One region of the Plantibacter sp. Mn2098 genome, then DNA from elsewhere that is predicted to be linked to it. Evidence: predicted binding sites of a transcription regulator. Region 1 holds the regulator's gene; each other region holds the start of a gene.
The links. Region 1 encodes LexA, which represses DNA repair genes until DNA is damaged. Its sites were predicted from a motif close to TCGAACANNTGTTCGA; they were not measured.
Positions count from the first base shown of each region.

Region 2: the regulator LexA is predicted to act here: its motif matches at 2,760-2,775, upstream of ACL9RL_RS15390 (DUF222 domain-containing protein).
Region 3: the regulator LexA is predicted to act here: its motif matches at 2,558-2,573, upstream of ACL9RL_RS12865 (DUF222 domain-containing protein).

Region 1 covers NZ_JBMOUH010000010.1:192,437-197,201, reverse strand. The annotation lists gene ACL9RL_RS16470 (histidinol-phosphate transaminase) at 1-837, opposite strand, end outside; gene ACL9RL_RS16465 (LysM peptidoglycan-binding domain-containing protein) at 876-1,268, opposite strand; gene lexA (transcriptional repressor LexA) at 1,538-2,230, shown strand; gene hflX (GTPase HflX) at 2,331-3,929, opposite strand; gene ACL9RL_RS16450 (class I SAM-dependent methyltransferase) at 3,971-4,588, shown strand; gene dapF (diaminopimelate epimerase) at 4,625-4,765, opposite strand, start outside.
Region 2 covers NZ_JBMOUH010000009.1:228,001-232,765, forward strand. The annotation lists gene ACL9RL_RS15380 (DNA gyrase/topoisomerase IV subunit B) at 1-2,079, shown strand; gene ACL9RL_RS15385 (NUDIX hydrolase) at 2,180-2,638, shown strand; gene ACL9RL_RS15390 (DUF222 domain-containing protein) at 2,804-4,408, shown strand; gene ACL9RL_RS15395 (DNA gyrase/topoisomerase IV subunit A) at 4,531-4,765, opposite strand, start outside.
Region 3 covers NZ_JBMOUH010000007.1:271,584-276,348, forward strand. The annotation lists gene ACL9RL_RS12850 (ABC transporter permease) at 1-692, shown strand, start outside; gene ACL9RL_RS12855 (ATP-binding cassette domain-containing protein) at 689-1,546, shown strand; gene ACL9RL_RS12860 (ABC transporter ATP-binding protein) at 1,543-2,364, shown strand; gene ACL9RL_RS12865 (DUF222 domain-containing protein) at 2,602-3,939, shown strand; gene ACL9RL_RS12870 (response regulator) at 4,175-4,765, opposite strand, start outside.

The DNA.
Region 1 (4,765 bases):
GATGTCGTCGACCATCGCGAGCATCTCATCAGCGTGGCGGAGCGCCGCGGTCGCAGCCGCCTGGGTGAGGGCGCTCAGGTGGTACGGCAGCCGGACGAGACGCAACGCATCGACGACAGCCGGATCCGCGGCGAGGTAGCCGAGGCGAACACCGGCGAAGGCGAACGCCTTGCTCATGGTGCGCGAGACGATGAGACGCGGACGTCCCTCCAGCAACGTGAGCGCGCTCGCCTCGCCATCGGGTGCGAACTCCGCATACGCCTCGTCCACCACGACGATGCCCGTCGACGCCTCGTAAACGGCTTCGATCGTCGCGAGTGGGAGCGGTGTGCCCGTCGGGTTGTTCGGTGAGCACAGGAACACGAGGTCCGGGTTCGCGTCGCGAACCTGCCGAGCCGCAGTTTCCGGGGACAGCTCGAAGTCGTCGTCACGCGTTCCGGGGATCCAGGAAGTTCCGACGCCAGCTGCCAACAGCGGGTACATCGAGTACGTCGGCACAAAACCGAGGAGCGAACGCCCAGGTCCGCCGAACGCCTGCAGGATGTGCTGCAGGACCTCGTTCGATCCGTTGCCGGCCCAGATCTGATCGGCTGTGACGCCGTGCCCGAGGTACCGTGCGAGGGACTCGCGGAGTTCCGTGAACTCGCGGTCAGGATAGCGGTTCACCGTGAGCACGGCCGCGGCGAGTGACGCCACGATGTCGTGGGCGACGTCCTCGGGGATGGGGTGGGTGTTCTCGTTGACGTTCAGCGCAACGGGCACATGTGCCTGCGGAGCGCCGTAGGGAATTTTCCCTCTGAGGTCGTCGCGGATGGGGAGGTCGTCGAGAGCGGTCACCCGACAATCGTACCGACCGCCGGGGATGCAGGCTGCGCCTAGTCCGTGTACTTGATCGGGATGGCCAGACGCTGGCCCGGCTCTACGCCGGACGACGTCAGCTGGTTGAGGTTGATGATGTCCGCGACGACGTCACGCGGGTCCGCCGTGGGGGCGATGGACTTGGCGAGCTGCCAGAGCGACTCCCCCGCGTCGACCGTCACGTAGGTGAAGGACGCGCCCTGGCCAGCCGCTCCGATGTCCGGACCGGACGCGATGGCGTTGCCGGCCGAGATGGACAGGACGGCGATGGCTGCCACGACGGGCAGCGCAGCGAGGGTGGTGAAGACGACGCGACCGCGGCGCGTGAGGCGCAGTCGCGTGCGTGGTGCCGTGGTGGTGCGTGGAGCCGTGTTCGAACCGGTCGGGATACCGATGAGTGCTGCAGTCATGACTACCTCCAAGTGCTCGCCTGCAGGAACCATGGGGTTCCTGACGAGAATTCGTATCCGGTGTTCGGCCAGGAACACCGGATACGAAGCTGTGTTCCGAATATATATTCGATTGTTCGAATCTTCAACCCTGTTTTCGTACCTTGTTGCACACGAATGTGCGACACGCTCGAACGAATGTTTGTCTGAGGCACGCCGGGCGGATACAGTTTCGAGTGTTGGAGTGAGTACACCAGCACCCACTGACACTGGTCCGGGCAGGAGCGACAATGGCAGCGAACGGTAGGAGCGACGGGGCTCACGAGCGAACGGGCACGCGGCGGCGGAAGAGCCTCAGCGAGAAGCAGCTCGCCATCCTCGACGTGATCCAGCGCGCCGTCGCCTCACAGGGCTACCCGCCGAGCATGCGCGAGATCGGCGATGCCGTCGGCCTCGCATCCCTCTCGAGCGTCACACACCAGCTCAACCAGCTGGAGCTGTCCGGCTACCTGCGCCGCGACCCCAACCGTCCGCGCGCCCTCGAGATCCTCATCGACCTGCCGAGCGCGACGGAGGGCACCCCCTCCGAGAACGCCCCGTCCGTCGGCGACGCCGCCATGGTGCCGCTCGTCGGCCGGATCGCCGCCGGCATCCCGATCACGGCGGAGCAGCAGGTCGAGGAGATCTTCCCGCTCCCCCGTCAGCTCGTCGGCAAGGGCGACCTCTTTATGTTGAAGGTCGTCGGGGAGTCGATGATCGACGCCGCCATCTGCGACGGCGACTGGGTGGTCGTGCGTGAGCAGAAGACGGCGGAGAACGGCGACATCGTCGCGGCCATGCTCGACGAGGAGGCCACGGTGAAGGTGTTCCGCCAGCGCGACGGCCACACCTGGCTCCTCCCCCGCAACTCGGCGTTCGAACCCATCCTCGGCGACCACGCCGACGTCCTCGGCAAGGTCGTAGCGGTGCTGCGTAGCGTCTGATCGGACCGGCGCACGCCGCGGCCGACGCCGCCTACACGGCAGAACGACAGAAGGACCGGATCGAGAATCGATCCGGTCCTTTCCTGTCGATAGATCGGGGTCAGTCGGCGGCGGAGTGCGATGCTCCGGCGACGGCGAGCGGCTCCGCAGCGGCGTGTACGGCACGGGCCGCCGACGCCTCCATCGCGAAGGGTTCGAGGATCGCGGCGATCTCGTCGTTCACAAACGCGTGCACGATGGTGCCGTGCTCGTCATAGCTCGTCTCGACGACCTTGCCACGCTCGTGGAGCACCGTCACGAGGTCTCCGCGGTTGTATGGGACCAGCACGTGCAGCTCTCGGCTGGGCGACGGCAGGACCTCCTCGATCCGCTCCATCAGCTCATCGATACCGACACCCGTGCGTGCCGAGACGAACACGGCGTCCGGTTCGAGACCACGCAGGACGAGCAACTGGCCGTCATCCACCAGGTCGGATTTGTTGAACACGACGATCTCGCGGATGTGCCTCGCACCGACCTCGCCGATGACATCGCGAACCGTCGCGATCTGGCCGGCCGGATCCGGGTGCGACGCGTCCACCACGTGCACGATGACGTCGCTGTCCGCGACCTCCTCGAGCGTGGAACGGAACGCTTCGACGAGCTGGTGCGGGAGATTCCGAACGAACCCGACTGTGTCCGCGAGCGTGTACTCACGGCCGTCAGAGGTGACGTTGCGGCGCACGGTCGCGTCGAGGGTCGCGAAGAGCGAGTTCTCGACCAGCACACCGGCCTTCGTGATGCGGTTCAGCAGACTGGACTTGCCGGCGTTGGTGTACCCGGCGATCGCGACCGACGGAACGGTGTTCCTGCGACGGTTCGCACGCTTGGCCTCACGTGCCGGCTTCATCGCGACGATCTGCTTGCGCAGCTTCGCCATGCGCGTGTGGATGCGACGACGGTCGAGTTCGATCTTCGTCTCACCAGGACCACGCGAGCCCATACCGGCGCCGGCGCCACCGACCTGGCCGCCGGCCTGACGGCTCATCGACTCACCCCAGCCGCGGAGGCGAGGGAGCAGGTACTCGAGCTGGGCGAGTTCGACCTGTGCCTTACCCTCCCGGCTCTTCGCGTGCTGGCTGAAGATGTCGAGGATGACTGCCGTGCGGTCGATGACCTTGACGCCGACGACATCCTCCAGGGCGCGTCGCTGGCTGGGCGCGAGTTCCGTGTCCGCGATGACGGTGTCGGCGCCGAGCGCCTTCACGACGTCGCGGAGCTCGATGGCCTTGCCCCGACCGAGATAGGTGGACGGGTCCGGATGCGGACGGCGCTGCAACAGTCCGTCGAGGACCACGGCGCCGGCGGTCTCAGCGAGGGCTGCGAGTTCGCGGAGCGAGTTCTCGGCGTCGACGAGCGAGCCCTGCTGGTACACGCCGATGATGACGACGTTCTCCAGCCGCAACTGGCGGTACTCGACCTCGGTGACGTCCTCGAGTTCCGTAGACAATCCAGCGACGCGCCGCAGCGCCTGCCGATCCTCTCGATCGAACTGCTCGCCGTCGTCCGCCGTGCCACCCGCGGTGTGCTCCGACTGCAATGCTGCAGCAGAACTCCCGAACAACGAGTAGCCCGACGACTTCACAGCGGCGCTCGACAGGACCCGCTCGACGACATCGTCGGTGGTCGGCTGGATCGAATCGTCGTCTGGCTTCGTCATCGCGTTAACCCTACTTCCTTACTCTCCGGTACGTTTCATCTATGGCACAAGAGCACTATTTCACTCCTGAACCCGGCAGCGAGTTGAAGCTCCGCCCCATCAGCGTCACCCTCGCTGGGGTTCGACGGGAACTGCATTCCGCAAACGGCATCTTCAGCCCCGATCACGTCGACACCGGCACGCAAGTCTTGCTGGCCAATGTTCCGACCCCGCCGCCGGCGGGCGATCTGCTCGACATCGGCTGCGGGTGGGGGCCCATCGCGCTCTCCCTGGCGCTCGCCTCTCCCGACGCGACCGTGTGGGCTGTCGACGTCAACGAGCGTGCTCTCGAGATCACCCGGTTGAACGCCGAACGCCTCGGCCTCACCAATGTCAACGCGGTGCTCCCCCAGGATGTTCCCGCCGACGTACGCTTCGCGACCATCTGGTCGAACCCGCCCATCCGCATCGGCAAGGTCGCCCTGCACGAGCTGCTCCTGCAGTGGGTGCCGCGGCTCGCCGCCGACGCCGATGCCTGGCTCGTTGTGCAACGGAACCTCGGCTCGGACTCGCTCCACCGCTGGCTGCAGGAAGAACTCCCGGCAGACTTCACCGTCACCCGCGACGCCATCGGCAAGGGCTTCCGCGTCCTCAAGGCGAGCAGGGGCGCTGCAGAGTAGATCGCAGGCGCACCGGTTGCGGCGGAGAGGCGTTCGTCAGGCGAGCGTGATCGAACCCGAGTAGACAAGGGTGGCCGGACCGGACAGCGAGACATGTTCGCCGTCCTCCGCGGGGAACATGCGCACACCGAGCGTGCCGCCCGCGACCACGACGCGCCAGTCGTTCGGCGCCGCAGG
Region 2 (4,765 bases), on a different contig from region 1:
GTGAGCAGCGACTACTCCGCACGGCATCTCTCCGTCCTCGAAGGCCTCGAGGCGGTCCGCAAGCGTCCCGGCATGTACATCGGTTCCACCGACTCCCGCGGACTGATGCACTGCCTCTGGGAGATCATCGACAACTCGGTCGACGAGGCGCTCGGCGGACACGGCGACGAAATCGAAGTCATCCTGCACGCGGATGGCAGCGTCGAGGTGCGTGACCACGCGCGTGGCATCCCGGTCGACATCGAGCCGAAGACCGGACTGTCGGGCGTCGAAGTCGTCTTCACGAAGCTGCACGCGGGCGGGAAGTTCGGCGGCGGCTCCTACGCCGCGTCCGGTGGTCTGCACGGTGTCGGCGCCTCGGTGGTGAACGCACTCTCCGAGCGTCTCGACGTGGAGGTCGACCGCGGTGGCAAGACATACGCGATGTCGTTCCACCGGGGAGAGCCGGGCAACTTCGCGGACACCGGTGCCCCCACACCGGATGCGCCGTTCACGCCGTTCGAGAACCAGAGTGAGCTCCGCGTGATCGGGAAGGTCGCCAAGGGCGTCACCGGCACGCGCATCCGCTACTGGGCCGACCGTCAGATCTTCACCAAGGGCACGCACTTCCAGGCGGAGGAACTCCTCGGTCGTGCGCGTCAGACCGCGTTCCTCATCAAGGGCCTCGGGATCACGATCCGCGACGAGACCGGTGAGACGCCCATCGAGACGCCGTACCGGTACGACGGCGGCATCTCGGAGTTCGTCGACTATCTCGCAACGGACACCCCCATCACGGACACCTGGCGTTTGACGGGAACCGGGACGTTCAAGGAGACCGTCCCCGTCCTGTCGCCCGGCGGCGCGATGATCGCCACCGAGGTCGAGCGTGAGGCTGAGGTCGACATCGCGCTCCGATGGGGCACCGGCTATGAGACCGTCTCCCGCAGCTTCGTCAACATCATCGCAACGCCGAAGGGTGGGACGCACCAACTCGGGTTCGACCAGGGCATGCTGCGATTCCTGCGTGGGCAGGTCGAGCAGAATGCCAGGCGACTGAAGGTCGGTTCGGACAAGCTCGAGAAGGACGACGTGCTCGCTGGGCTCACCACCGTGTTGACGGTGCGCCTGCAGGAGCCGCAGTTCGAGGGTCAGACCAAGGAGATCCTCGGTACGCCTGCCGTGCGAGCCATCGTCGCCAACGTCGTCCAGAGCGCGCTCAAGGAACGGTTCGCGTCCACGAAGCGCGACGACAAGGCGCAGACGGCGCTCGTCCTCGAGAAGATCGTCGCAGAGATGAAGTCGCGCATCTCGGCCCGCACGCACAAGGAGACCCAGCGTCGCAAGAACGCGTTGGAGAACTCCTCGTTGCCGGCCAAGCTCGTCGACTGCCGCTCCGGCGACCTCGAGTCGAGCGAACTGTTCATCGTCGAGGGCGACTCCGCGCTCGGGACGGCGAAGGTCGCGCGTGACAGCTCGTACCAGGCACTCCTGCCCATTCGGGGCAAGATCCTGAACGTGCAGAAGGCGTCCGTCTCCGACATGCTCTCCAATGCGGAGTGCGCGTCCATCATCCAGGTCATCGGCGCCGGTTCCGGCCGCTCCTTCGACCTCGAAGCCGCACGCTACGGCAAGATCATCCTCATGTCCGACGCCGATGTCGATGGCGCGCACATCCGCACACTGCTGCTGACGCTCTTCTTCCGGTACATGCGGCCGATGATCGAAGCCGGCCGTGTGTTCGCGGCCGTGCCGCCGTTGCACCGCGTGGTCGCGATCAATCCCGGCTCGAAGCCGAACGAGACCATCTACACCTACTCCGAGGCGGAGCTCCAGGGGGTGCTCGCCGGCCTCAAACGGACGAACCGCAAGTACCAGGAGCCGATCCAGCGGTACAAGGGACTCGGTGAGATGGATGCGGATCAGCTCGCGAACACCACGATGGATCGCCGTGCGCGCACGCTGCGTCGAGTGAACGTGAAGGATGCGGAGATGGCCGGGAAAGTCTTCGAGCTCCTGATGGGCAACGACGTCGCCCCGCGCAAGGAGTTCATCATCGACAGTTCCGACCAGCTCTCCCGGGAGAGTATCGACGTCTAGGTGCATCAGAGCACGCTGAACGGTCCGGTGACGGGTCTTCAGCGGTGCCGTGTGAGTCCGTGAGCCGGGTCTCAGCGGTTCGGTTCGCTACGATCACGTGATGCCTGACGGAAACGAAACGCTTGTACACGTGACGCACGATGCGCCTTGGCTTCCGCCTGGTAGCCACGCTGACGTCGTGCGGAGCGACACCCCGCCGCACCCGATGTGTGTCGTCCGGCTGCTGCTGCGCGATGCAGATCGTGTCTTCTGCGTTCCGCGTACCGACGGCAGACTGGATCTTCCGATGAAGCCCACAGCTGTCACTGACCATGATGGTCGAGCTGCCATCCACTCACTCGTTGAATCGGTCGTTGGTAAAGACGCGACCGTGCGGTTCATCGGTGCGGTGCGCAACGTCGTTGACGCACCCGAGGCTGACTACGCGTGGCCGACGCCGCTCGCGCATTTCGGTGTGTGGGTGAGTGGCGGGACTCCGCGCATCGATGGGACTTGGGTGGACATCCAGGACGAGCTGTCACCAGTCCGCGACAGGCACTGGTACCCGTTGTCGGTGTGAAGGTCCAAAAGTGACCATTCTCCGCACGAAGGACAATCCGTCGCCCGCTTGCAACCGGAGAAGCGGACGCTTCCTGTCTCCTCAGTGTCGCTCTTCGGAGGTTTCGGTTTCCACAGAATGCTCGAATACCTGTTCGGAAAGATGCCCATCTGGTATTCTTGATGTGTGGACATTCCTTCGAACGCAGATCAGGTCGCGGAGCTCATCACGAGCCTCGGTGATCAGATCGTGGTCGAGCAGCGGGGGATCGCTGCGGCTGAGGCTCGGATCGCCTCGTTGTTCGCGCAGGCTGCCCAGGTGGCCGATCTGACGGCTCAGACGGTGATCCCCGCCGGGACGTCACCTGGCCGCGCCAGGGAGTTGGCGCGGTTGTCGTTGCAGGCGGAGTTGTCCGCTGCCACGCGGGTACCTGAGCGCACGATCGTGCAGCGCATCAGTGAGGCCGAGGTGTTGGTGGGGCAGTTGCCCTGCACCTTGGCTGCGTTGGCTGCAGGCGAGATCTCGGCCGGTCATGCGCGGGTCATCGTCGATCAGGTGGGTGACGTGGCTGCCGCTGATCGTGCGGCGTTCGAAGCGCGGGTGTTGCCGCTGGCGAGAGTTCAGACGGCAGCGCAGCTGCGGCAGGCGGCCAGACGGTTGCGGGAGAAGATGCATCCGCGGACGATAGTTGCACGCCATCTCGCAGCACGGCAAGAACGCCATGTCACATTGACTCCGGCGGTTGACGGGATGTCATGGCTGTCGATCCTCACAACCGCGCCGATCGCGAGTGCCGCGTTCGGACGCCTCGAAGCCCTCACCGCAGATGCACGTGCCGCGTGCGATGGTCGCACGCGCGGCCAATTGATGACAGACCACGCCCAAAACCTCCTGCTGTTCGGATGCACCGACGGCTCTGGAGCCCTCCGCGGCGAGGTGGCTCGGGTGCAGGCTCAAGTGCACGCTCTGGTGCAGAAGAACATGCAGAAACCCGAGCAGGCGTTGTCTGTGTGCGCTTCGGCTGGTCAGCCCTCGACCTCAACCCTCGACTTCGATGAAATGCCGGTCTGGGGCGCCACTTCGTCCCGGACCGCTGACCGAGCGCTCAAGGGCTCCGGTGGCGGCGACCACACCGACGGAAGCGATCCCGCGACCGGCGTCGCGACGAGCGGTCCGGCAGCAGGTCAGCATCCCGTGACGCTACCCGAGATCGAGGAGATCACTCGACGGATCGTGCCGACGGTGCACATCACGGTGCCGGTGCTCACGTTGCTCGGACATGGTGACCAGCCGGGATCGCTCGAAGGGTATGGCCCGATCGATCCTGAAACCGCCGCTCGGCTGACGGCGAATGCGAAATCGTTCACCCGAATCCTCACCCATCCGGAAACCGGGGCTGTGCTGTCCGTCGGGCGAGACCGATACAAGCCACCACCGGATCTCAAACGGGCGTTGATGATCCGAGACACGCACTGCCGGGCGCCGGGATGCACCCGTCCGGCAAGGCGTTGTGATCTCGACCATACGATCGCGTGGTCCGCAGGGGGAGAGACGTCAGTGGAGAATCTCGCCCACCTGTGTCCGAAGCATCATCACCTCAAGCACGACACCACTTGGACGTTGAAGCACGATTCCGGTGGGGTCCTCCATTGGATCTCTCCCAGTGGCCGGCAGTTCACCACCGAACCAGATCCGCCGGACTGGTGTCCGCTCGAACCGCGTCCTGGTGGGGCCGTTCATCGCGAACCCCACTGGGATGATGACTCTGACGGCTCAGCAATTGCGGTGTGATCTGGTTGTTGGGTGTGATGGGGTGGACCCTTCGACAAGCTCAGGGACCGGCGGCGTGGCCCTTCGACAGGCTCAGGGACCGGCGGTGTGGCCCTTCGACAGACTCAGGGACCGGTGGGAAGCTACTCCACAGGAGGAGCGGCTGCCACTGGGGGAGCGATCGCACCGGCGATGAAGCCGATCGGTCCGTCCACGACCTGCCCAGAGGCGTCACGCTTCGCGCCCGACTCCGGCAGCACCCGAGGAGAACCATCCACGCCGATCGCGTGAGCGGGCGCCGTGCCGACCCACGCGACGGAGAGCTGATCCTCGCCCTTCAGGAATCGCTGTGCGCGGACACCGCCCGTCGCACGACCC
Region 3 (4,765 bases), on a different contig from region 1:
ACGGCCCCAGCGCCGCACACTGGCTCGGCACGGACAAACTCGGACGAGATCTGCTCAGCCAGCTGATGGTCGGCGCGCGGATCGCCCTGCTCGTCGGTGTCGGCTCCGTGGCGGTCGGCGCGGTCATCGGCGTGACGATCGGCCTCATCGCCGCCCTGTCCCGCTCGTGGGTCGACGACACGATCTCCGCGGCGCTCGACGTCGTCATCGCGTTCCCCGTCCTCCTGCTCGCGATGCTCATCGTCGCCGCGCAAGGGGCGTCGCTCGGGTCGGTGATCCTGGCCATCGGACTCGCGATGTCGGCGATCGTGGCCAGGCTGACCCGGATCCTCGCGCGTCGGGTGCTGAGCGAGCAATACGTCACGGCGGCACGCACCTCTGGCACACGCTGGCCCGGCGTCATCGTGCAGCATGTGCTGCCGAACATCTGGACCACGCTGAGCGTCAACCTGGCGCTGCAGTTCGGCATCGCCGTCCTCGCAGAGGCGAGCCTGTCGTACCTCGGCCTCGGGGCGCCGCCGCCGAACGCGTCGTGGGGTCGGCTGCTGCAGGAGGCGCAGGGCACCGTCGCGACCGCTCCCGTCGGGGCGATCGCCCCCGGCATCGCGCTCGTCATCCTCGTGGTTGGCGTCAACTTCATCGCCGACGGACTGCGCGACCTCGCCGACCCGACACGCAGGAGGAGCCGATGAACGCGTCCCCCGCATCGGCCGACGGCTCGGCCATGCCCGCAGGTCCGACGACACCCGCTGCACCGGCGCTGCTCGAGATCGACGGGCTCACTGTCCGCACGCCGGACGGCACCGCGCTCGTCGACGGACTCGGTTTCAGCATCCGTCCGGGCGCACGGCTCGGACTCATCGGCGAATCCGGCTCAGGGAAGTCGTTGACGTCGCTCGCCGTCACGGCGCTCCTCCCGAGCGCGCTGCAGTCGAGCGGAAGCGTCCTCCTCGACGGTGTGCAGGTCATCGGCGCCGCCGAACAGGCGCTCAGGCGACTTCGTGGACCGGTCGCGTCGATCGTGTTCCAGGAGCCGCTCACGGCGCTCGATCCGCTCATGCGGCTCGGCAAGCAGGTGGCGGAGCCGCTCAATCGGCACCGTGGGCTGCGCGGCGTCGAGCTCCGTGCAGCCGTGCTCGACGCGCTCCGCGATGTGGCGCTTCCGGACGTGGAGCGCATCGCGAACGCCTACCCGCACGAGATCTCCGGCGGCCAACGGCAGCGGGTGGCCATCGCGATCGCACTGGCGAGTTCGCCGAAGCTCCTCATCGCCGATGAACCGACGACGGCACTCGATGTGACGGTGCAGGCGGAGGTGCTCGCCCTCCTCGATCGTCTTGTGCGCGAACGCGGCATGGCGCTCCTGTTCATCAGCCACGACCTCGCCGTGGTCTCCTCGCTCGTCGACGACGTCGTCGTGATGCAGGCCGGACGGGCCGTGGAGCACGGACCGGTCCGACAGGTGCTCTCCGCGCCGCGGCATCCGTACACAACGGCGCTCGTCGCGAGCGCCAGAGCCCTCGACGACGCATTGGAGGAGCGATGAACGACACGGACGCGTTCGATAGTGCGGACGCATCGGGCGTCGCCGGCGTCGCTGCTCCACCCATCCTGGAATTGCGCGACGCGAACTTCCGGTACCGCTCGGGCGGGCTCGCGATCGAGGACGTGTCACTCGCCGTGTCGGCGGGCTCCGGCATCGGGCTCGTCGGGGAATCCGGGGCCGGCAAGACCACGCTCCTGCGGCTGCTGCTCGGCCTCGCAGCGCCGACGACCGGCGAGGTGCGCTTCGACGGGCACGCACTCGACCGGCGGGACAGAGCTCTCATGCGCCGCTTCAGGACCTCGGTGCAGACGGTGTTCCAGGACCCATACTCGTCGCTCGACCCGAGACAGCGCATCGAACGCATCGTCAGCGAGCCGCTGCGCTCCCTCGGGATCGCCCGCGGCGCCGACGCGCAATCGTTGGCGGCTGCATCGCTCGCCTCGGTCGGGTTGCCGGCTGACGTGCTTCGTCGCTACCCGCACGAGTTCTCCGGCGGGCAGCGGCAGCGCATCGCGATCGCCCGTGCGACGGTGTGCAGCCCCCGGTTGCTGCTCGCGGACGAACCCGTGAGCGCACTCGACGTGACGACGCGGATCCAGGTGATCGACCTCATCGCGGAGCTCCGCGAGCGGAACGGGCTCGCCGTGGTCATGGTGTCGCACGATCTGAGCGCCGTCGCGGCGTTGTGCGAACGCACGATCGTGCTGCGGGGCGGACGGGTGGTGGAGACCGGCTCGACGCAGCAGATCCTGCACGCGCCTGCCGAGCCCTACACGCGTGCGCTCGTCGACGCCGTGCCGAGGTTGCCGAAGGTCTGAGCTGGGCGTGCGGGCGGCCGTGCGTAGTGCGCGCCGCCCTTCGACAAGCTCAGGGACCGGGGTGCCCCAATCTTCAAATCCGGTCGATGAGCCTGTCGAAGCGTCCCGCACACGACTGCCCTTCGACACGCTCAGGGACCGGGGGTTGCCCAGACGGAAAAGCCCGGTCGCTGAGCCTGTCGAAGCGAAATCATCGAAGTCCTGTTCGAACGCGTGACCTTTTGATATGATAGATGAGTGGATATACCTTCGACGCCAACCGACATCGCCGAGCTGATCACCAGCCTCGGCGAACGGATCGCGTCCGAAGATCGGATCATCTGCGCAGCGGAGGCCAGGCGCACTGGGCTACTCGCCGATGCCGCGCACATCGCCGACGTGACTGCACTGACCATGATGCCCATCGGCACAACGCCCGCCCGCGCGCAGGAACTCGCCAGACGCTCGCTCCATCTTGAACTCGCGGCGATCACACATACGCCGGAACGCACCATCCAGCAGCGGATCCAGGAATCAGAGACGCTCGTCCACGAGCTGCCGGCAACACTCGCGGCGCTCGCATCGGGGGCACTGTCCATCGCGCATGCACGCGTCATCGTCGATCAGCTGTCCTCCGTCGATGCTCCGGACCGCGGCGCGTTCGAGGCGCTCATTCTTCCGATCGCGAAGACACACACTGCTGCGCACGTGCGTCAGAGCGCCAGGAAACTCCGCGAGAAGCTCCACCCGGAGACCAGCGCGTCCAGACACCGTGCCGCAAACCTCGAACGCCGAGTGGAGCTCACTCCGGCGCTGGACGGCATGGCCTGGCTGTCCGTCCTCGCCACAGCGCCCGTTGCGCTCGCCATCCAGGATCGACTCGCGGGACTCGCCCGTGAGGCGCGTCACGTCGGCGACACCCGCACAACGCCACAGCTCGAAGCCGACGCCGCTGCGACACTCCTGATGCACGGCACAACTGCCCGCGGCGAGAACGATCTCCCCGACTGGTTCATCCCCGGCATGCTCGACATCACACACACGATCGTGCCGACCGTCCATCTCACCGTTCCCGTCCTCACGATGCTCGGTCACGACGACGCGCCGGCCGGCCTCGACGGGTACGGTCCCATCGATCACGAGACCGCCACCCGACTCGCTGCAAACGCGCCGTCATTCATCCGCATCCTCACTCATCCGCACACCGGTTCGGTGCTCTCGGTGGGGCGGGACCGCTATGCGCCGCCACCTGATCTCAAACGCATGCTCGCCGTCAGAGATGCTCATTGCCGCGCGCCGGGCTGCAACCGTGCGGCCAAACGCTGCGACATCGACCACACCGTCGCCTGGGCGGCAGGCGGTTCCACTTCCGCCGGGAACCTCGCGCATCTCTGCCCAGGCCACCATCATCTGAAACACGAAGCCGGTTGGACCGTCCAACACAGCGACAACGGCCTCCTCACCTGGACGACACCGAGTGGACGACAGCACACGACCATTCCGGACCCGTCAGACTGGCAGCCGCTCCCGCGGGCGGATCCCCGGCCGGACCGCTCTGCTGCCGCGGCTTCGCCGGGCGCTCCGTTCGGCCCTTGAGATCGACAGTCACGGGCTGGTTGCCCTTCGACAGGCTCAGGGACCGGGGATTGCGCGGACGGAGAAGCACGGTACGTCCGCGCGCGGTCGCTGAGCTTGTCGAAGCGTCTCGCGCACAGCTGCCCTTCGACAGGCTCAGGGACCGAGGGTTACCGGACAGAGTAGCCCGGTCGCTGAGCTTGTCGAAGCGTCTCGCGCACGGCTGCCCTTCGACAGGCTCAGGGACCGAGTGGGGCTAGGCGGGAGCTCGAAGGACCAGGGCGATGGCCTCATCACGCGAACGGACACCGAGCTTCGCGAACAGGTTGTTGATGTGCGTCTTCACAGTGGAGACGCTCACGAACAACGCCCGCGCGATCTCCGGATTCCGACGCCGATCAACGACCAACGCCAACACGCGCCGCTCCTGCTCGGTCAACGCGACGAACCGCGAATCAGCGGAGATGTCGGCGAGAATCAGATCCGCCGATCGCGTGCCCGACGGCTCTCCTGTCTCTCCGCGTGCCGTCGCGGCGTCCGATGCCGAGACCCCACCGGACAACTCGCCCGGCTGCGCACTCTGCTGGCCGCCCGGCTGCCCACCCAGACCACCGAGCACGCGCCTCGTCACCTCCGGAGCGAAGGTGTTCTGTCCACGTGCCGTCGACCGGATCGCAGCCACGATATCGGCCCGCCCGGCGCTCTTCGTCAGATAGCCGGACGCACCGGCATCGAGCGCCCGTTTGATCGACACGTCGTCGACGTAGGTCGTCAACACCAAGATCTTCGCCGCCGGAACCGCCGCGCGGATCGCCGCTGTCGCCGCCGCACCGTCCACCTGCGGCAT